2 linked regions of the Rhizobium sp. N324 genome follow. The protein of the gene in region 1 binds, or shares a complex with, the protein of each later gene. Links are inferred from orthologs where the notes say so. Each region holds a gene or a part of one and is shown on either strand. Other genes may lie near its edges.

Region 1 (10,874 bases):
AGCCGGCACCTGCTGGCGCTGCCCGGCGGGCTCAATCTCTATCCGCTAATCTGCTACGAAATCATTTTCCCGGAGGAAATGACCGGCGACATCAAAGACGCCAATGCGATCCTCAATATCACCAATGATGCCTGGTTCGGTGCGACGCCCGGCCCTTATCAGCACTTCCAACAGGCGCGGGTGCGGGCTGTTGAAACCGGATTGCCGCTGATTCGCGACGCCAACAGCGGTATTTCAGCAATTGTGAATGCACGAGGCGAGATTGTTGCCGGCCTCGACCTCGAACAAATCGGCTATATTGATGCAACTCTTGATAGGCCAGGCGTAGAAGCCCGAACGACATACTCCCGGCAAACATACTTCTGGTTGACCGAGATCCTGCTCATTTTGATTGCGCTGGTTTCTCGTAGAGGTTTTATTTCCGGGTTGAATTGACCAAAAACCCCTAAAATTGCATAGTGATGACAATCGGCGTTCCGAACCTATGTTCAAAGGTGGGTTCTCACCACCTGCAACGTGGCGTTTGGGATGGATCAGGGGCATGCCGGTTAAACAGGTTGAAATTCTTAGCTAGGGCACGACCATGATTGAAAACAAAAAGAAGCCGAATCCGATCGACATCCATGTTGGCAGCCGTATTCGCCTTCGCCGAACAATGCTGGGCATGAGCCAGGAAAAGCTCGGCGAAAGCCTCGGCATCACCTTCCAGCAGATTCAGAAATACGAAAAGGGCACCAACCGCGTCGGCGCAAGCCGCCTGCAGAATATCTCGAACATCCTCAATGTTCCGGTTTCCTTTTTCTTCGAGGACGCACCCGGCGAACATTCCGGCGCCGGCGGCGGCATGGCGGAAGCCTCCAGCTCGAATTACGTCGTCGATTTCCTCTCCTCGTCCGAAGGACTGCAGCTCAACCGCGCCTTCGTCAAGATTTCCGATCCGAAGGTTCGCCGCAAGGTCGTGGAGCTGGTGAAGGCTCTGGCAGCCGAGGCCGATTCCGACTGAGCCACCCCCATCGCAAAATCCGAAAGGCGGTCGAAAGGCCGCCTTTTTTGCGTTTTTAGGGCAAAATTTGTCACTTTGCCGCGGATATAAAGATATATTTATGTCCTTCTGCGCTTGTCATCGGGCCTCGAACTGAGTACCTACTAGCTAGCTTTTGTTCTTTGAGGGGAATCCCGGAATGCGCGCGAACTATCTCTTTACCAGCGAATCTGTTGCCGAAGGTCACCCTGACAAGGTCTGTGACCGCATCTCCGACGAGATCGTCGATCTGGTCTACCGCGAAGCGGCCAAGACAGGCGTCAACCCGTGGGGCGTGCGCATTGCCTGCGAAACGCTGGCGACCACCAACCGCGTCGTCATCGCCGGTGAAGTCCGCCTTCCCCCGAGCCTGATGAAGAAGGACAAGGACGGTAAGGACGTCATCAATCCGTCGAAGTTCAAGGCCGCCGCCCGCCGCGCCATCAAGGATATCGGCTACGAGCAGGACGGCTTCCATTGGAAGAAGGCCAAGATCGACGTGCTCCTGCATTCGCAGTCGGCCGACATCGCTCAGGGCGTCGACAGCGCTGCCGACCAGCAGGGCGACGAGGGCGCCGGCGACCAGGGCATCATGTTCGGTTACGCCTGCCGCGAAACGCCGGATCTGATGCCGGCCCCGATCTATTATTCCCACAAAATCCTGCAGCTGCTGGCAGTCGCCCGCAAAAAGGGCGACGGCGAAGTCGCCAAGCTCGGCCCCGATGCCAAGAGCCAGGTGACCGTGCGTTACGTCGACGGCAAGCCGTCGGAAGCGACCTCGATCGTGCTTTCGACCCAGCATCTCGACGAGAGCTGGGATTCGAAGAAAGTCCGCGCCGTCGTCGAGCCCTATATCCGCGAAGCGCTCGGCGAACTGAAGATCGCCGACGATTGCAAGTGGTACATCAACCCGACCGGCAAGTTCGTCATCGGCGGACCGGACGGTGATGCCGGCCTCACCGGCCGCAAGATCATCGTCGACACATATGGCGGCGCTGCCCCGCATGGCGGCGGTGCATTCTCCGGCAAGGACACGACGAAGGTCGACCGTTCGGCCGCCTATGCCGCCCGTTATCTGGCGAAAAACGTTGTTGCCGCCGGCCTTGCCGACCGCTGCACGATCCAGATCTCCTACGCCATCGGCGTCGCCCAGCCGCTGTCGATCTATGTCGACTTGCATGGCACCGGCAAGATCAGCGAAGATCAGGTCGAAGCGGCGATCCGCAAGAACATGGACCTGTCTCCGTCGGGCATCCGCCGCCATCTCGACCTCAACAAGCCGATCTACGCCAAGACCTCCGCCTACGGCCATTTTGGCCGAAAGGCCGGCCGTGACGGCTCGTTCTCCTGGGAGCGCACCGATCTGGTGAAGGCGCTCAAGGAAAGCCTGAAGGCCTGAGATAAAGCATGACGGATATGGAACGCCGCGGCCGGGCGACCGAAGCCTTTTTCGGTCGCCGCAAGGGCAAGGCCCTGCGTGAACATCAGGCCGAGACGCTGAACAGTCTGCTGCCGGCATTCCTTATCGATCTCTCAGCGGCTCCGCTGGAGCCGCTGACATCCCTTTTTGCGGCTCCGGTCGAAAGATTGCGGCTGGAAATCGGTTTCGGCGGCGGCGAACACCTGATCCACCGCGCCCTGGAAAGACCGTCCACCGGCTTTATCGGCGTCGAACCCTTCGTCAATTCCATGCAGAAGCTGCTGTCGCGCGTCGGCGAGACGGGCGCGCGCAATATCCGCGTCTATAATGACGACGCGACCCAATTGCTCGACTGGCTGCCGGACGCCTCGCTCGACCAGATCGACCTGCTCTATCCCGACCCCTGGCCGAAGCGGAAGCACTGGAAACGGCGCTTCGTCTCGAAGACCAATCTCGACCGCTTTCATCGCGTGCTGAAGCCCGGCGGCCTGTTCTGCTTCGCCTCCGACATCGATACCTATGTCAACTGGACGCTGCTCAAATGCCGCGACCATGGCGGCTTCGACTGGATGGCCGACAATGCCTCGGATTGGCTGACGCCTTATGAGGGCTGGCCGAGCACACGCTACGAGGCCAAGGCCCGACGCGAGGGCCGGTCTTCGGCCTATCTGACGTTCAGGAAGATCTGAGTTTCAACGGCGGCTAAAGGGCAATAGTGACGGGCGTGCCGTGTGGCCCCCTCATCCGACCCTGCGGGCCACCTTCTCCCCGCTGGGGAGAAGAGGGAGATTGCCGCTTCGCTATCGCCCCAATTGGACGGAGCGCCTTTAAGCGGAGAGTTCGGTTGGGCAGTGTCTGCGCGCCTTGCCTCCTCTTCTCCCCAGCGGGGAGAAGGTGGCCCGAAGGGTTGGATGAGGGGGCCACACGGCACAGCACGAACGACGATTAGCCTATCCTCACGCAGCCTCCGCAGCGAAATCGAATAAGCGATAGTGCACCGCAAGAGCGGCACAACGCGCCAGGCACTATCTTGACGGTCAGTGCAGGCTGACCGTCTTAAGTTCGTCTTCGGCAGCCTTGAAGAAGGTGCTGGAGCGGTTGTCCGTCAGAAGAATCGGTGTTCCGTCGGCGCCGAACAGTGCCCAGAGATCGACGTTCGGATCGATATCCGGCGCCTCGGGGAAGCATTTGGCGACCTCTTCGGTGCGCATTTTTCTGATATAGGCGACCTCGCCGCTGCCGATGTGGGCAAGCTCGGATTTGGTCAAGTGAGACGTGGCTTCTTTCATCAACATTCCTGTTCCTCCGGAAGAAGGGACCAACGGTTCGACAAACCGTTGTGCTACTGTGAGACCGAAATGTTAATTTTCTTGACCATGCGCGCCGGCTCCGGGCGAATTAGATCGACGGAGAGCAGACCGTTCTTCAGACCGGCGCCGAGCACCTGCATGCCGTCGGCAAGAACAAAGGTGCGCTGGAACTGACGGGCGGCGATGCCGCGATAGAGATAGTCCCGTTCCCCCTGCTCGACCTGACGGCCGCGAATCAGAAGCTGGTTCTCCTCGATGGAAACATCCAGTTCCTCCTCGGCGAAGCCGGCGACAGCGAGCGTGATGCGCAGACGTTCCGGCGCGCCGCTGTCGGCGCCGATGCGTTCGATATTGTAGGGCGGATATCCGTCGCTTGCCTTGGAAATGCGCTCCAGCGTCTTTTCCATGGCATCGAAGCCCAGAAGCAACGGGCTGGCAAAAGGGGTAATGCGGCTCATCTCTTTTCAAGTCCTTGATGCAAGCGACCATCCCGGACCTTAAGGGCAGCATCCGGATGCCGCTAATATGGGGACAGCACCCCGGCGCTGCAAGACGCAGGCGACGTCTCGGCGCCACCCGCAATTTCAAGGTGACGGCCGGGGCTGCTTGACAAAGCGCCTGCTGCCTCGCATCAACACGTGCCGGCGCGCAATGTGCCGATTTGCGACGAGAAATGAAGAAAACGGTGCATTGGATGGCAGGCGCAAGAAAGATCATCATCGACACGGATCCCGGTCAGGACGACGCGGCCGCCATCATGCTGGCCTTCGGCAGCCCCGACGAGCTCGATGTGCTGGGGATCACCACCGTCGCCGGCAATGTGCCGTTGGCGCTGACCAGCCGCAATGCGCGCATCGTCTGCGAACTCTGCGGCCGGACGGAGACCAAGGTTTTTGCCGGCGCCGACGCGCCGATCGCCCGCAAGCTGGTGACCGCCGAACATGTGCACGGCAAGACCGGCCTCGACGGTCCTGAACTCAGCGAGCCGACGATGGCGCTGCAGCCCGGCCATGCCGTCGACTTCATCATCGAGGCGCTGCGGCGTGAGGGCGAAGGCACCGTGACGCTCTGCACGCTCGGGCCTCTCACCAATATCGGCTTGGCCTTGCAGAAGGCGCCCGACATCGCCCCGCGCATCCGCGAACTGGTGATGATGGGCGGCGGCTTCTTCGAGGGCGGCAACATCACGCCGGCGGCCGAATTCAATATCTATGTCGACCCCGAGGCCGCCGATATCGTCTTCCGCTCAGGCGTGCCGATCGTGATGATGCCGCTCGACGTGACGCACCAATTGCTGACCCGCAAGGACCGGGTGAAGCGCATGGCCGAGATCGGCACGGCGCCGGCAAAGGCGATGGTCGAGATGCTGGAATTCTTCGAGCGCTTCGATATCGAGAAATACGGCTCCGACGGCGGGCCGCTGCATGACCCGACCGTGATCGCTTACCTCTTGAAGCCGGAGCTTTTCCAGGGCCGGGACTGCAATGTCGCGATCGAGGTCCAATCCGAACTCACCATCGGCATGACGGTGGTCGACTGGTGGCATGTGACGGATCGAAAGCGCAATGCGAAGGTGATGCGTCATGTCGATGCGGACGGTTTCTTCGATCTTCTGATCGAACGCGTCGCCCGCATCTGATCTTTTGGTTTTCCTTCTCTCACACAAGAGAAGGAAAACAACTTCAGGCGTCCTTCTCGTCGAAGACGGAATTGCTTTCGGCTTCGGCCGCCTTCGGGCCGCCCTTGGCGACGCCGACCATGGCCGGGCGCAACACGCGCTCGCCGATGGAAAAGCCTGCCTGCACGACCTGGACGACGGTGTTGTTCGGCACCTCGGGGTTCGGCACCTCGAACATCGCCTGATGGAAATTCGGGTCGAACTTCTGGCCGACCGGCTCCAGCTTGCGAACGCCGTGGCGCTCGAGCGCCGAGAGCATGGCACGCTCAGTCATCTCCACGCCCTCGATCAGGGTGGTCAGGCCGGCATCGGCCGCGTCCTTGACCTCCGGCGGGATGGCATCCAGCGCCCGGCGCAGATTGTCCGAGACGGCCAGCATGTCACGCGCGAAACCGGCGACGGAATAGGACTTGGCGTCCTTGACCTCACGCTCGGTGCGGCGGCGCAGATTGTCCATTTCGGCGGCAAGGCGCAGATAGCGATCGCGCAGCTCGCCGTTTTCGGCTTTCAGAAGCTCGAGTGCATCAGGCTGGGGGGCCTCTTCCTGCGCGATATCGTTCTCGACGTAGGCGGCAGCGTCGGCTGCGGCATCGGCCGCAGTTGCGTCAGGTCCGTTTTTCGTCGTGTCATCGGTCATGACGGTCTCCGGTGGGTGTCTTCAGATGCGCCCGATATCGAGGTTTGACCGGAAAAAATCAAGTCTGCGTGACAAAGAAGCGAAAATTCCGCGGTCTTCCTCAAAGTGGCGTCAAAGCGGATTGCGCGAAAGCCGGGAGACGAGCTGGGCCGTGTAATCAACCATCGGCACGATGCGGGAATAATTGAGCCGCGTCGGGCCGATGACGCCGACGGCGCCGACGATCCGATCGTCATCGTCACGATAGGGCGCGACGATCAGCGACGAGCCGGACAGCGAGAAGAGCTTGTTTTCCGAGCCGATGAAAATGCGCACGCCCGAGCCGGTTTCGGCCAGATTGAGGATCTCGATCAGGCTGTCCTTCTTTTCGAGATCGTCGAACAGCAGCCGCAGCCGGTCGAGATCCTCGGCGCCGGCAAGGCCTTCAAGCAGGTTGGCGCGGCCGCGGATGATCAGCTGCGCCGGCTTGCCCTCATCAGGGCTGCCGGCCCAGACGGCGATGCCGCGCTCGACGAGATCACGCGACAGGGCGTCGAGCTCGTGACGGACGTTATCCTTCAGCTGGCTCAATTGTTTGCGCAGCTCCGGCAGGGTCTGGCCGGACATGTGGGCGTTGAGAAAATTCGCCGCCTCGGCCAGCTGCGAGGAGGTGACGCCCGCCGGCAGCTCAATGATGCGGTTTTCCACCTGATCGTGATCGCCGACGAGCACGGCCAGCGCCTTTGTCGGCTCCAGCCGGATGAACTCGACATGTTTGAGCACCGGATCGCTTTTCGAGGTGATGACCAGGCCGGCGCCGCGCGAAATGCCCGACAGCATGCGGCTCGCCTCGTTCATCATCGATTCCACCGGATTGCCGCCGCTTTCGGCCCGCACCTGACGGTCGATGCTGGCGCGGTCCTCGGCGGAGAGATCGCCGACCTGCATGAAGGCATCGACGAAGAAGCGCAGGCCGATCTGGGTCGGCAGCCGGCCGGCGCTGATATGCGGCGAATAGATGAGGCCGAGATCTTCGAGATCGCTCATGACGTTGCGCACCGAGGCCGGCGACAGCGACATCGGCAGCAGGCGGGACAGGTTGCGCGAACCGAGCGGCTCGCCACTCTCCAGATAGCCTTCGACGATGCGGCGAAAAATCTCCCTGGAGCGCTCGTCCAGCGCAGCAACGGCATCCGAAACCGATGTCGACCTGATGCCCATGAAGCTTACGAACCCGCGCTGATGATACTTCCCGAAAAGTAAGTCAAACTCGCAGCCGTGGCAAAAGGGAATTTGCAAATGGGCGCCGCCAATCGTAGAAGCGGTCAACAAACCCCAGGAGATAAGAATGCGGCCTTCAGGCAGAAAAATCGACCAGATGCGCAAGGTCTCATTCGAGCGCAATTTTTCCAAGCATGCGGAAGGCTCCTGCCTGGTGAAATTCGGCGATACGCATGTGCTCTGCACGGCCAGCCTCGAAGAAAAGACGCCGCCATGGCTGCGCAATACCGGCAAGGGCTGGGTCACGGCCGAATACGGCATGCTGCCGCGGGCGACCGGCGAGCGCATGAAGCGTGAGGCGGCGGCCGGCAAGCAGGGCGGCCGCACGCAGGAGATCCAGCGGCTGATCGGCCGGTCGCTGCGCGCCGTCGTCGATCTGCAGGCGCTCGGCGAACGCCAGATCACCCTTGATTGCGACGTCATCCAGGCCGATGGCGGCACGCGGACAGCCTCGATCACCGGCGGCTGGATTGCGCTTTACGACTGCCTGAAATGGATGGAAAGCCGCAACATGATCAAGGTCGACCGGGTCCTGAAGGATCATGTCGCCGCCATTTCCTGTGGCGTCTTCGCCAGCCAGCCGGTGATCGATCTCGATTACCTCGAGGATTCCTCGGCCGAGACCGACGCCAACTTCGTCATGACCGGCACCGGCGGGATCGTCGAGATCCAGGGCACGGCCGAAGGCACGCCGTTTAGCGAAGAGGAATTCACCTCGCTGATGGGTCTTGCCAAGAACGGCATCGGCGAACTCGTCGCCCTGCAGAAACAGGCAATTGCGGGATGAACCCCATGCTGGAAGGCATGTTGGAAACGGCGCTCTATGCGCGCGATCTCGATGAGGCCGAGGCGTTCTACGAGAACGTTCTCGGACTCGAAAAGATCACCCGCGCCGCCAACCGGCATGTCTTCTTCCGCTGCGGCCCCGGCGTTCTGCTGATCTTCAATCCCGAGGAAACGGTCAAACCACCGGCGCCCGACGCGCTGCAGGTGCCGCCGCATGGCACGACCGGAGCGGGCCATGCCTGCTTCAGGGTCTCCGGTCGCAACATCGATGCGATGGCCGAACGACTGAAAGCGGCCCGTGTGGCGATCGAATCCGAGGTGCATTGGCCGAATGGCGGCCGCTCGATCTATTTCCGCGATCCCGCCGGCAACAGCCTGGAATGCGCGGAGGCTAAAATCTGGGGCATCGAACAGGATATCTGAATGCGCAAGCTCGAAACGAAGACCATCGTCGTCGCCAGCCACAATGCCGGCAAGATCCGCGAGATCCAGGAATTGATCGGACCGCTCGGCTTCACCGCCAAATCGGCAGCCGAGCTGAATTTCGTCGAACCTGACGAAACCGGCACCAGCTTCGAGGAGAATGCGACGATCAAGGCGGTGGCCTCCGCCAAAACAGCCGGCATGCCGGCGCTTTCGGACGATTCCGGACTGGTGGTCGACGCGCTTGACGGCGATCCCGGCGTCTACACCGCCAATTGGGCGGAGACATCGGACGGCACGCGCGATTTCGACATGGCGATGGCGAAGGTGGAAAAGGCGCTGCAGGATGCGGGCGCGACCAAGCCTGAACAGCGTACCGCGCGTTTCGTCAGCGTGCTCTGCCTTGCCTGGCCGGACGGCCACACGGAACTGTTTCGTGGCGAGGTGGAGGGCAGCGTCGCTTGGCCGCCACGCGGCACCCAGGGCTTCGGCTACGATCCGGTCTTCCAGCCAGAGGGTTACGACATCACCTTCGGGGAAATGAGCAGCGAGGAAAAACACGGCTGGAACATCGGCAAGCCGCAGGCGCTGTCGCACCGGGCGCGCGCCTTCAAACTCTTTGTCGAAACCTGCCTGGAGGCATAAGGTCGCTACGTGGACAATTTCGACACTCCAAGCCCCTCGCGCGACGCGGCGCTGCTGCCCGATACCGGCGAGCCCGGCTTCGGCGTCTATGTGCATTGGCCCTTCTGCGCGGCGAAGTGTCCCTATTGCGATTTCAACAGCCATGTGCGCCACCAGCCGGTGGACCAGGAGCGCTTTACCGCTGCCTTCCTGAAGGAGATGGCGGCGGTGCGGGCGATGAGCGGGCCGAAGACGGTGACCAGCATCTTCCTCGGCGGCGGCACGCCGTCGCTGATGAATCCGGCAACGGTGTCTTCAATTCTCGACGGCATTGCCCGGCACTGGCACGTGCCCGATGGTATCGAGATCACCATGGAGGCCAACCCTTCGAGCGTCGAGGCCGAGCGCTTCCGCGGCTATCGGGCGGCCGGCGTCAACCGCGTCTCGCTCGGCGTGCAGGCGCTTGATGATCGGGACCTGAAATTCCTCGGCCGGCTGCATGATGTCGCCGATGCGCTGAAGGCGATCCGGCTGGCGCGCGACATTTTTCCGCGCATGTCTTTCGACCTGATCTATGCCCGGCCGGATCAGACGGTCGAGCAATGGGAAAAAGAGCTGAGGCAAGCGATCTCCTACGCGGTCGATCATCTTTCGCTCTATCAGCTGACCATCGAGGAGGGCACGCCCTTCTATGGCCTGCACAAATCAGGCAAGCTGATCGTGCCGGATGGCGAGCAATCGGCCGTGCTCTACGAGGCGACGCAGGAGATCACCGCGCGCGAGGGCATGCCCGCCTATGAGGTTTCCAACCATGCCCGGCCGGGTGCGGAAAGCCGGCACAATCTGACCTATTGGCGCTATGGCGATTATGCCGGCATCGGCCCGGGCGCGCATGGCCGGCTGACGCGCGGGCCGGAAAAGATCGCGACGGCGACCGAGCGCAAGCCGGAAGCCTGGCTCGACATGGTCGAGCGCGACGGCCACGGCATTCTCGACGAGGAGCGGCTCGGCTACGAGGAACAGTCCGACGAATTGCTGCTAATGGGGCTGCGGCTCAGGGAAGGCGTCGACCTTGCCCGCTGGCAGCAGCTTTCCGGCCGCGACCTCGACCCGAAACGCGAGGAATTCCTGCTCGAACACAAATTCATCGAGCGGATCGGCAATTCGCGGCTGCGCTGCACGCCGGCGGGCATGCTGATCCTCGATTCCGTCGTCGCCGATCTCGCCTGCTGACATCGGATAACGGATTGTTTCCGGCGCGGCGATAACCTTACCGCCGCACCGGAAAATATTCTCAGCCGTGGCCCTGCATAATTCCTTAAATCGAAATCGACTTTAAGGATAAAATTATGCAGCAATTCAAAGTGCTACAGCGTCCTTTGCGCGTCTGAAGAGACGCGCGGCGCTGTAGTGGCGCCCGCCTTGAACAGGCCGCCGGTCGGCGTCTTCAGGAACATCTCCAGCGGAATATGCTCCTGGTGCAGGAAGCCGGTGGCCGGCAGCAGGCCGTCGCGGACCATCTCGATGACGGCAACGACGGAGGCCGAGGTCGTCCAGGCGATCGCCGTGCGGCGGGCGCCGGCAATCTCGATCGGGTAATAGGCGCGCACGAACTCCTTGCGGCGCAGGCTGCCGTTCTCCGTGCCTTCGGCGGCGACATGGACATAGACGACATCGTCTTCAACAGGCGGCTTGGCATTGGTCAGGATCTCGCC
Region 2 (10,990 bases), 540 kb from region 1 along the record:
CGGTGCCGGCATCATCGGTGACGTGATCGCCATCGAGCAACGGCACTGGGAATTCATAGCCGCCGTCCAAACCCTTGAAGGGATGCGCACAGGCCATCGCTGCGAAGTCGGCCGCGGAGACATCGGCCAGACGCTTGTACTGCAGCTTGGACTTGGCGAAGGACTCCTCGGCCAGCTTATCGGCAAAGATCAGCTTTTCGCCGGGACGCGGACCAAAATCGTTCTCGGCAGCCGTTACCTCGTAGAGACCGTAGGAGACACGCGCGGAAAAAGAGACCGCGCGGTTGCCGGGGATCGTCCAGGGCGTCGTCGTCCAGATGACCACGAAGGCATCTTGCAGCGCAGCCGGGCCCTCGACGACGGGGAATTTCACCCAGATCGTGTCGCTCTCGTAGTCCTGATACTCGACCTCGGCCTCGGCCAGCGCCGTGCGCTCGACGACCGACCACATGATCGGCTTGGAGCCGCGATAAAGCTGGCCGCTTGCGGCGATCTTCAAAAGTTCGCCGGCGATGCGCGATTCCGCGTGGAAGTTCATCGTCGTATAGGGATTGTCGAAGTCGCCCTCGATGCCGAGACGCTTGAACTCTTCCGCCTGGGTCTTGATCCAGCCGGTGGCGAATTCACGGCACTCCCGGCGGAATTCGTTGACCGGGACCTCGTCCTTGTTCCTGCCCTTCTCGCGATACTTCTCTTCGATCTTCCATTCGATCGGCAGGCCGTGGCAATCCCAGCCGGGCACGTAATTGGCGTCGTAACCGCGCATCTGGAACGAGCGGTTGATGACGTCCTTGAGGATCTTGTTCAGCGCGTGGCCGATATGGATGTTGCCGTTGGCATAGGGCGGGCCGTCGTGCAGCACGAATTTTTCGCGGCCGGCGGCAGAGGCGCGCAGTTTCTTGTAGAGACCCATCTCCTGCCAGCGCTTGACCAGCTCCGGCTCCTTCTGCGGCAGGCCGGCGCGCATCGGGAAATCGGTTTCGGGCAAATAGAGGGTCTTCGAATAGTCGATCTTTTCGGCTGTGTCGGTCATATCGGGACAATCGTTTCTGGCGGCCCAGGAAGGGGCGCAACGGCGTGAAAAAGCTGGTGACGGAAGCGCTCATATCCAAGCGCCAAAAACCCGGACCTCCCGGCCGCTTAGCGCGCGCGGAAGGCCGGGCCGATAATTCGCATCGTCATCGCCAGCCGAAATTTCGTCATAGGGCCGGTTCATAGGCGTTTTTGCCCGGAAAAGGAAGAGCAGAATTCGTGGGCTCGCAATCGGCGCCGATGGCCGGAATCACTGCCCTCCCGACTGCAGCCAGACTCTCAACTTCAGGAAAAACAAAGCTTCCGGTCGAGTTCGCCCAGCGGCGTCACACCCGATAGCAGCGCCCTTGCCTCCTCCTCGTCGCGCTTGATCTGGGCAACCAGCGGATCGAGGCCGTCGAATTTCAGCTCGGGTCTGATATAGCCGAAGAAGGAGACGGCGCAGCGCTGGCCGTAGAGATCGCCGCTGAAGTCGAAAAGATAGGTTTCGAGCAGCGGCGCGCCGTTTTCCGTCACCGTCGGACGGCGGCCGTAGCTCGCGACGGCGTCGTGCAGCGTGCCGTCCTGGCGGCGGAAGCGGACGGCGTAGATGCCGGCGGCAAGTTCCACCTCCGGCGGCAGGCGCATGTTGGCGGTGGGAAAACCGAGCTGCCGGCCGAGCTTTTCGCCGTCGATCACCTCGGCCTCGACCGTGTAGTGGTAGCCGAGCATGCCGGCGACTTCGCTGACGCTACCTTCTTTCAGCAGCGCGCGGATATGGCTCGAAGAGACGACATCGGCGTTTTCGTCGCGGAAGGCATCGATCAGGGTGACGCCGAAGCCATAGGTCTGGCCGGCATTCATCAGGAAGGCCGGACCACCCTCGCGGCCGCGGCCGAAATGGAAGTCGAAGCCGGTGACGACCTCGGAGGCGCCGAGCCAATCCTTGAGGATCGAATGGATGAAATCATCAGCCGAGCGCTGCGAGAACTCGTAGTCGAACGGATATTCGATGACGGCGCTGAAACCGAGCGTTTCCAGGATGCGGGCCTTCAGCGGCGCCGGCGTCAGACGGAAGACCGGCGCCTCAGGCCGGAAGACCGTGCGCGGATGCGGCTCGAAGGTCAGCACCAGAGCGGGAATGCCGCGCGCCCTGGAGATTTCCAGCGCGCGGCTGAGCACAGACTGGTGGCCCCGGTGCACGCCGTCGAAATTGCCGATGGCGATGACGCCGCCCTTAAGGTGGGCGGGCAAGGGTTCCCGGGTTTCATTGCGGTGGAAGACGGTCATCGGCTGGCTTCTCTTTATGCGAGGCGTGTCTTCATGCAAGGCGGGGCATCCACCACTTCGGCGCGGCTTTTTCCCGATCGAGATAGGCGTTGAGGATCGCCTCGTCGGTCTCGCCGTTCAAGGTGTATTCCTTGGCGTGGATACCGCCGCTGATGTAGAGAAGGTCGAGGCCGTAATTCAAGGCGCCGCGCACATCTGTCGGCATGCCGTCGCCGATTGCCAGCACGCGCTCGACCGGGAAATCGCCGCGAAGCTCGCGGGCCGCGGCCAGCGTCGCCTCATAGATCGGCCGGTGCGGTTTGCCGGCGATGCGGGTGCTGCCGCCCAGCTGCTCGTAATAGGCGGCCATGGCGCCGGCGCAGGGAATGATGCGGTGGCCGCGCTCGACGACAAGGTCGGGATTGGCACAGATCATCGGCACCTGGCGGGCTTTGAATTCCAGAAGCATGTCGGTGTAATCTTCCGGCTTCTCGGTCTCATCGTCGAAAAAGCCGGTGCAGACGAGCGATTGCGCTTCCTCAGCCGGCCGGCGCTCGACGCCGATGCCTTCGAGAAGCGCCTTGTCGCGCTCGGGGCCGAGCAGAAACACCGTCTTCGGCCCTTCGGCGATCAGCCGGCGGGTGACGTCGCCCGAGGTGACGATCCGGTCATAAGCGCCGTCGGGAACGCCGATCTGGCGCAGTTGCTCGACCACCTGCCAGGAAAGGCGCGGCGAATTGGTGATGAGGACGACGGCGACGCCGCTCTCGCGGGCAGTCTGAAGGGCAGCGGCGGCCTTCGGAAACGGATCGACGCCGTTGTGAACGACGCCCCAGACATCGCAGAGCACCACGTCATAATGACCTGTTATCTCCGAGAAGTTTTCTATCCGCCTGGCCATTCCGATTTCCCGATTTGCTTCAGTCACCGGTGACATTGCAAAGGCGCAAGGCGATGGCAAGGCATTTTCTTCGCGGCCGGCCCAGCGCGCCGGGTTTCGGCGGCAATCTCCGCAATTCTCCGGCCTCTTCACAATTCCGGCACAAAAATTCGTGATGGCTCTCATTGACTCCTCTTGGAGCCATCCCTAAATGCTCGTCGCTAGCACTCACCGCAAGGGAGTGCTAACATCTATCCATGTGGGCCGCTCCGGTCCGCGAATGTCATTCGATCGAGGGATTAGACAATGGCAAGCACCAACTTCCGCCCCCTTCACGACCGCGTCGTTGTTCGCCGCGTTGAGTCCGAAGCCAAGACCAAGGGTGGCATCATCATTCCCGATACCGCCAAGGAAAAGCCGCAGGAAGGCGAAATCGTCGCCGTCGGTTCCGGCGCTCGTGACGAGTCCGGCAAGGTCGTCGCACTCGACGTCAAGGCTGGCGACCGCATCCTGTTCGGCAAGTGGTCCGGCACCGAAGTCAAGATCGACGGCGAAGACCTTCTGATCATGAAGGAAGCCGACATTATGGGCATCATCGGCTGATCAGCCGCTGGCCTTTCCGACGTAGCCGACGGGTCCCAGAACCCGGACACTCGAATTGAGGAGTTTCAATCATGGCATCTAAAGAAATCAAGTTTGGTCGCACCGCGCGCGAAAAGATGCTGCGTGGCGTCGACATTCTCGCCGATGCAGTCAAGGTAACGCTCGGCCCGAAGGGCCGTAACGTCATCATCGACAAGTCCTTCGGCGCTCCGCGCATCACCAAGGACGGCGTTTCCGTCGCCAAGGAAATCGAACTCGAAGACAAGTTCGAAAACATGGGCGCCCAGATGGTCCGCGAAGTTGCTTCGAAGACCAACGACATCGCCGGCGACGGCACCACGACTGCAACCGTTCTTGCCCAGGCGATCGTTCGCGAAGGCAACAAGGCCGTTGCAGCCGGCATGAACCCGATGGACCTGAAGCGCGGTATCGACCTCGCTGTGGCCGACGTCGTAAAGGATCTCCAGGCCAAGGCCAAGAAGATCTCCACCTCGGAAGAAGTTGCACAGGTCGGCACGATCTCCGCAAACGGCGACAAGCAGGTCGGTCTCGACATTGCCGAAGCCATGCAGAAGGTCGGCAACGAAGGCGTCATCACGGTTGAAGAAGCCAAGACCGCCGAAACCGAACTCGAAGTCGTCGAAGGCATGCAGTTCGACCGCGGCTACCTCAGCCCCTACTTCGTGACCAACCCGGAAAAGATGGTCGCCGACCTCGAAGACGTCTTCATTCTCCTTCACGAGAAGAAGCTCTCGAACCTGCAGTCGATGCTCCCGGTTCTCGAAGCCGTCGTTCAGACCGGCAAGCCGCTCCTCATCATCGCTGAAGACGTCGAAGGCGAAGCTCTTGCGACCCTCGTCGTCAACAAGCTGCGCGGCGGCCTCAAGATCGCTGCCGTCAAGGCTCCGGGCTTCGGCGATCGCCGCAAGGCCATGCTCGAAGACATCGCCATCCTGACCGGCGGCACCGTGATCTCCGAAGACCTCGGCATCAAGCTGGAATCCGTCACGCTCGACATGCTCGGCCGTGCGAAGAAGGTTTCGATCTCCAAGGAAAACACCACGATCGTCGACGGTTCGGGCGCCAAGTCCGACATCGAAGGCCGTGTTGCCCAGATCAAGGCCCAGATCGAAGAAACCACCTCCGACTACGACCGCGAGAAGCTGCAGGAACGTCTTGCCAAGCTCGCCGGCGGCGTTGCCGTCATCCGCGTCGGCGGCTCGACGGAAGTCGAAGTGAAGGAAAAGAAGGACCGCATCGACGACGCACTCAACGCGACGCGCGCTGCCGTTCAGGAAGGCATCGTCCCCGGCGGCGGTATCGCTCTCCTGCGCTCCTCCACGAAGATCACCGTCAAGGGTGCAAACGACGACCAGGAAGCCGGCATCAACATCGTTCGCCGCGCCCTGCAGGCCCTCGTTCGCCAGATCGCTGAAAACGCAGGCGACGAAGCCTCGATCGTTGTCGGCAAGGTCCTCGACAAGAATGAAGACAACTTCGGCTACAACGCCCAGACGTCTGAATTCGGCGACATGATCTCCATGGGCATCGTCGACCCGCTCAAGGTCGTTCGTACCGCGCTGCAGAACGCTGCTTCTGTCGCATCGCTGCTGATCACCACCGAAGCCATGATCGCCGAACTGCCAAAGAAGGATGCCCCTGCCGGCATGCCTGGCGGCATGGGCGGCATGGGCGGAATGGACATGATGTGATAGGCCATAGGCCTTTCACACATTCCGGCATTCGGAACAGGAAGGGCGGCCCTCGGGTCGCCCTTTTCTTTTTGCCGCAAGCTTTGCTCGAAACGATTCGATCCGTTGCGCGCTATTTTGTGCCGCGCATCGTATGTGCCGACCGGCCAAGCTTTCGCGAGGCTTGCGCCGCTGTTTGTTTTTCTCTCCATGCAACATGCGGGCAATCGTCAGCTTGCGGGGATTTATCTCCCGCCAAGTGAGGCGAAACGGGGGAAAGGCGCCTAAAATTGAACTCCCGGCCTCCATTCTCACCAAGCAGCGCGGGGCTGCTAACATCTCCGGCAAAAGGATCGCGATCCGAACGCCCCTTAAAAAGCCGTTGCCGTTTGTGCAAAAGTTCCTATAAATCCGCGCTGCAATTGAAGCGCGCCCGGCGATCATTTTCGCTGTCAGACGAGCGCGGGAAGGCGATGCCAGAATAGTCGGTGTCGAAGGGCTCCGGTTTGGAGGCTCGGATAGCCGTGGCAATGATCGCTGGTATGGGTGCGGGCATTATGACCGCTGCTGCATAAGCCTGTCTCTAGTGTTTGCCGAGCGTGCGGCGGAGGAGCCGCATGCGAACGAGGGAACGCCTGTGTTTAAGATTGCCAAAGCCAATGCAGCCGTGCCGTTGCTGCCCGGTTCGATGAACGACAACAATCAACAGCACGAGATGCTGGCGCAGTTTTCCGTTTCCGAAAGCTGGGCCGGAGATCTGGCGAGCGGCGTGCTTCGTCTCGGCAAATGGAGCGCCATGCTGCACGGCCTCTCCGCAGAGGAATGCGGACTGCTGAACCTGATCCGATGCTACGATTCCGGAGATCGCAGTCACGTGCTGGAACTGTTCGAACAGGCAGCAACACACTGCTCCTCCTTCTGCTTTTCGACGACGATCATCATGCCGAACGGCCTGCGCCAGCCGCTATTCTGCATGGGCGAGTCAAACGGACTCGAGGAGAAATACAGCGGCAGCATGGCTGGCGTCTTCGTCTTTCCGCGCTTCAAGCTCGAAGGTGCGAGGCAGATTGCCAACCGGCAATAGAGGCGGTAGGGAACGTCTGCCCCTCACCCTAACCCTCTCCCCGTTTTACGGGGAGAGGGGACGTGCCCTGCGCGAGGTAAATGGCTGACGGTGAGGTAGCGGCATATCCCCTTCGCCCCGCGTGCGGGGAGAAGGTGCCGGCAGGCGGATGAGGGGCAGGCGGCGATCTCTGGCCGTCAGCTATTCCGGCTTGACCGGGATATTGAGCCCCCTGGCGCTGGCCGGGCGGGCGATGCAGCGTTGCAGCCAATCCGAAACGGCGGGGAAACTCGCATAGTCCAGAACCTCGCGGCCACCATAGAAGATGTCGGCGCCGCGGACCCAGGTGAAGGTAGTGATGTCGGCGATCGTATACTGATCGCCCATGATCCACTGCCGGCCCTTCAGCCGGCCTTCGAGCACGCCGAGCAGCCGCTTGGACTCATCGCGATAGCGCTCCACCGGATAGGAATTGTTGGCGACCTTGTCGGCGGCGAATTTATAGAAATGGCCGAACTGGCCGAACATCGGGCCGATGCCGGCCATCTGGAAAAACACCCACTGAATGCATTCGTAGCGGCCGGCGGCATTCTCGGGGATGAGCTTGCCGGTCTTTTCCGCGAGATAGAGCAGGATGGCGCCGGATTCGAAAAGGCCGATCGGTTTGCCATCAGGCCCGTTCGGATCGATGATCGCCGGGATACGGCCGTTCGGATTGAGAGATTCGAATTCGGGCGACTTCTGCTCGTTGACGGCGAAGGAAATATAATGCGGCTCATAGGCGAGCCCGAGTTCTTCGAGGGCGACGGATACCTTGACCCCGTTCGGCGTCTGCAACGAATAGAGCTGGATGATGTCAGAATTTTTCGCCGGCCAGCGGGTCGTGATCGGAAATGCGGACAGATCTGCCATCGGATTCTCCTTGTTGGGTGGCGACCATAAAAGACCGGCTTTGTGAAAGGCAAGCGACGACGGCGGGACATCGTTTCATATTATTGAACAAACTGTCCGCTTCCGTTTATCTTTCCACAATAGAAGAAAAAAGCGACATAGGAGGCATCCGAGGTCCATCCGGTGCCGGGGCACCAAGATCTCCAGAGTCCTTCAAACGGAGACAATATCCATGTCGAACGCCATCATCCTGATTGCCCGCATTCTTCTTTCCTTCATGTTCATCCTTTCCGGCTTCATGAAGCTCACCGATCCTGCCGGTACTGCGGGCATGATCGCCGGTGCCGGCCTGCCGGCAGCAACCCTGTTGGCCTATGTCGCAGGCCTTTTCGAACTGCTGGCCGGCCTTGCGGTTCTCACCGGCTTCCAGGTCCGCATCGCCGGCTGGCTGCTCGCCGCCTTCTGTGTCTTCACGGGCGTTGCCTTTCACCTGCCCTACGCAAGCGGCACGGAACTCGTGAACATTCTCAACCAGATCATGGTCATGAAGAACATCACTCTGGCCGGCGCGTATATCCTGCTCGCCACCGTCGGTGCCGGCGCCTATTCGATTGACGCCCGCCGCGGCGCCTATGCGGCTGCCTGATCCAGCAGACATCCTCCCAGACATGAGAGAACCCGCCGTCATTGAATTGACGGCGGGTTCTCTTATGCATTGATGGCTAGGATCAGAGGGCGGCGCGCACTGCGTCGATGATTGCCTGGACAACCGGCTCGTCGGCATGGCTCTGCTTGCGGGCGCGCACGAGGCAGGCCTGCGAATGCAGGATGACGCCGTCCTGGAGCACCTTCAGGTGGTTGGCGCGCAGGGTCGAGCCGGTGGAGGTGATGTCGACGATGATATCGGCCGAGCCTGAGGCCGGAGCACCCTCGGTGGCGCCGAGGCTTTCGACGATGCGATAAAGCTGGATGCCGTGCTGGCTCGAAAAGAACTGCTGGGTCAGGCGCCAGTATTTGGTGGCGATGGCAAGACGCCTGGAATGACGGGCGCGAAAATCAGCGGCGACGTCGCCGAGATCGGCCATGGTCTCGACATCCAGCCAGATCTCCGGCACGGCGACGACGACATCGGCATGGCCGAAGCCGAGGCGGGCGCAGAATTCGACGCGCTTGTCGACTTCGGCAAAACCCTCCCGCATCAGATCCTCACCGGTGACGCCGAAATCGACGGTGCCGTTGCCGAGTTCGCGGGAAATCTCGGAGGCCGAGAGGAAGGCGACCTCGACATCGTCCCAGCCTTCGACGCGGCCGCGATAGGAGCGGTCGTTGCCGACGGCCGAAATCGGCATGCCGGCCCGCTCGAAGATCGCCGAAGCGTCGTCCTTCATCCGGCCCTTGGAGGGAAGCGCGATGGTGATGGTCATGCGGCTGCCCTTTCGGTTTCGATGCGGTCGAGCCAGAAGGAGAAGCCGACGGCCGGAATGCGGTCGGTCGCGCCGAGGAAGGTCAGGAGCTTATCGAAGCGGCCACCGCCGGCCAGAACCGCGCTTGAGCCTTCCGCCGTCACCTCGAAGACGAGGCCGGTATAATAATCCAGCGGCCGTCCGAAGGCGGCGCGGTAATCGAGGCAGGACAGATCGACGCCGGCATCGGCAAGGGCGCCGACGCGACCGTTGAAACGGGAGAGTGCATTGCCGAGCTTCAGGCCGGCAGCATCGGCAAAGCCGGCGAGCGCCGCCGACGCATTGACGAGCGGCACGTCGAGCGACAGGAACTCTTCCAGCACATGGAAGGCGGCATCGTCGAGACGCGTCTCGGAAAGAATGAGCTTTTCCTTGAGCCGCCGGGCAATCTCCAGCGGCGAGCGGCTGGCATTGGTCGAATAGCCCGTGGCCTGCATCTCCTGCTCGAGATGGAAGACCAGCGCCTGCTCGTCGCCTGATGCGACAAGCTTTGCGATATCGTCGTCCAGCCCGGTGACGAATTGCGGGCTGACGAGACCGGCCAGCAGGGCTTCCAGCTGGGTCATGTTGCCGAAGGCATGGATCAGCCGCTTCTGCCAGCCGAGCGGCAGGCCGAGCGCCTGAACGACCGCCTCGAACACCGCCTGGTCGCCGAGCGTCACCGACAGGCGCCGGCCCGGCAGCAGGCGGGCGAGAATGCCGGTGGCGTCGCCGATGGCGCGAGCGTCGGCGCTCGGTATGTTGATATCGCCGAGATCCTCGATGCCGGCCTGGTAGAATTCGTTGGCGCCGTCGCGGCGCTGGCGGAAGACCTCGCCGAGATAGGCGTAACGCTTCGGCGTGCCGGTCGCCGTCTCGATGTGGCGCAGACAGACGGGGATGGTGAACTCCGGACGCAAGCAAAGGCTGGCGCCGGTTTCGCTCTCGGTCATGAAGATGCGGCGGCGCAGATCCTCGCCGGCGATATCGAGGAAGGGTTCGGCCGGCTGAATGACCGGCGTATCGATGCGCTCGGCCTTGCGGGCGTCGAATTCGGCAAGCAGCTCAGTAGAGAATTCCGGGAGGTTGATCAGGGGCATGGTGTCGCTCCCGGGAAAAGTCCCCTCCCCAACCCCTCCCCACAAGGGGGAGGGACTAATTCGCGGCGATCGTCGAACCAAATCGAGAGGACCTCCGGTGAAGCAAATGCTGCGTTGGGCACGGCGGCGCCACGTAAAGCCCCTCCCCCTTGTGGGGAGGGGTTGGGGAGGGGTTTACTGCGCATCACCCGCCCTCTTCCGATCCTCCGCCTGCGCCGCAAGGATTTCCCTCACCTTGGCGACCAAGTCGGCTTCCGGCACCGTCTCCTGCGCCACGCGGGCTTCGCGCCAGCTGGCATTGTCCTCGATCTCGCCGGAGAGCCGCTTGCCCTCGATCAGATCCTTGATCTGCACGACGCCGGTTGCGCGCTCATCGCCGCCCTGGATGATGGCGACGGGGCAGCCGCGGCGGTCGGCATATTTCAGCTGGTTGCCGAACTTCTTCCAATTGCCCTGGAACATCTCGGCACGGATGCCGGCGGCGCGCAGCTGCTGCGTCATCTTCTGATAGCGGCCCATCGCCTCGACATCGCCATCCATGACGGTCACCAGCACCGGCTCGATCATTTCGCTGGCGCCGAGCTTGCCGAGGTTCTTCAGCGCCGTCATCAGGCGGGAAACGCCGATCGAAAAGCCGGTTGCCGGCACCGGCTGGCCCATGAAACGGGAAACCAGGCCATCATAACGGCCACCGCCGCCGACCGCACCGAAGACGACCTTTTCGCCCTTTTCATTGGTGACGTCGAAGCTCAGTTCGGCCTCATAGACCGGGCCGGTATAATATTCGAGGCCGCGCACGACGGAGGGATCGATCTTGATGCGATCGGACTGGTAGCCGGCGCTCGCAACAAGCGCGCCGATGAAGTTCAGTTCCTCGACGCCTTCGCCGCCCTTCGACGTTCCGGCAACGAGTTCGGCGAGCTGAGCGGCGCTTTCGGCGTAGTCCTTGATGCCGACGAAGAACAGCACCTTGTCGATCTGCGCCTGGTCGAGACCGGCGCCCTTGGTGAAGTCGCCGGACTCATCCTTGCGGCCGGGAC

The links.
Region 2: the proteins of metK (region 1) and groL are in contact, whole or in part, in a cryo-EM structure (PDB 8P4O), measured with the Escherichia coli proteins. The link is inferred for Rhizobium sp. N324 from one-to-one orthologs.

The regions. Positions count from the first base shown.
Region 1 is NZ_CP013630.1:407,084-417,957, reverse strand. What follows is about bases 479-3,300. They hold metK (methionine adenosyltransferase), read left to right. Parts: upstream 479-1,181; coding sequence 1,182-2,420; downstream 2,421-3,300. Other genes in these bases: trmB (tRNA (guanine(46)-N(7))-methyltransferase TrmB), read left to right, coding at 2,429-3,130; AMK05_RS02035 (helix-turn-helix domain-containing protein), read left to right, coding at 584-1,003. Outside these bases: lnt (apolipoprotein N-acyltransferase), read left to right, coding at 1-435; AMK05_RS02020 (DUF1150 family protein), read right to left, coding at 3,479-3,736; AMK05_RS02015 (Hsp20 family protein), read right to left, coding at 3,784-4,209; AMK05_RS02010 (nucleoside hydrolase), read left to right, coding at 4,446-5,390; nucleotide exchange factor GrpE, read right to left, coding at 5,434-6,066; heat-inducible transcriptional repressor HrcA, read right to left, coding at 6,178-7,266; rph (ribonuclease PH), read left to right, coding at 7,394-8,113; AMK05_RS01990 (VOC family protein), read left to right, coding at 8,110-8,535; rdgB (RdgB/HAM1 family non-canonical purine NTP pyrophosphatase), read left to right, coding at 8,536-9,180; radical SAM family heme chaperone HemW, read left to right, coding at 9,190-10,392; AMK05_RS01975 (saccharopine dehydrogenase family protein), read right to left, coding at 10,527-10,874. UniProt on the Escherichia coli protein: Catalyzes the formation of S-adenosylmethionine (AdoMet) from methionine and ATP.
Region 2 is NZ_CP013630.1:946,279-957,268, reverse strand. The notes cover bases 3,217-6,154. They hold groL (chaperonin GroEL), read left to right. Parts: upstream 3,217-3,834; coding sequence 3,835-5,475; downstream 5,476-6,154. Other genes in these bases: AMK05_RS04535 (hypothetical protein), read left to right, coding at 6,092-6,154; groES (co-chaperone GroES), read left to right, coding at 3,467-3,763. In the rest of the region: ileS (isoleucine--tRNA ligase), read right to left, coding at 1-1,033; AMK05_RS04560 (bifunctional riboflavin kinase/FAD synthetase), read right to left, coding at 1,318-2,301; AMK05_RS04555 (TIGR01459 family HAD-type hydrolase), read right to left, coding at 2,333-3,181; more of AMK05_RS04535, read left to right, coding at 6,155-6,538; AMK05_RS04530 (glutathione binding-like protein), read right to left, coding at 6,719-7,429; AMK05_RS04525 (DoxX family protein), read left to right, coding at 7,641-8,054; hisG (ATP phosphoribosyltransferase), read right to left, coding at 8,137-8,832; AMK05_RS04515 (ATP phosphoribosyltransferase regulatory subunit), read right to left, coding at 8,829-9,950; hisS (histidine--tRNA ligase), read right to left, coding at 10,125-10,990.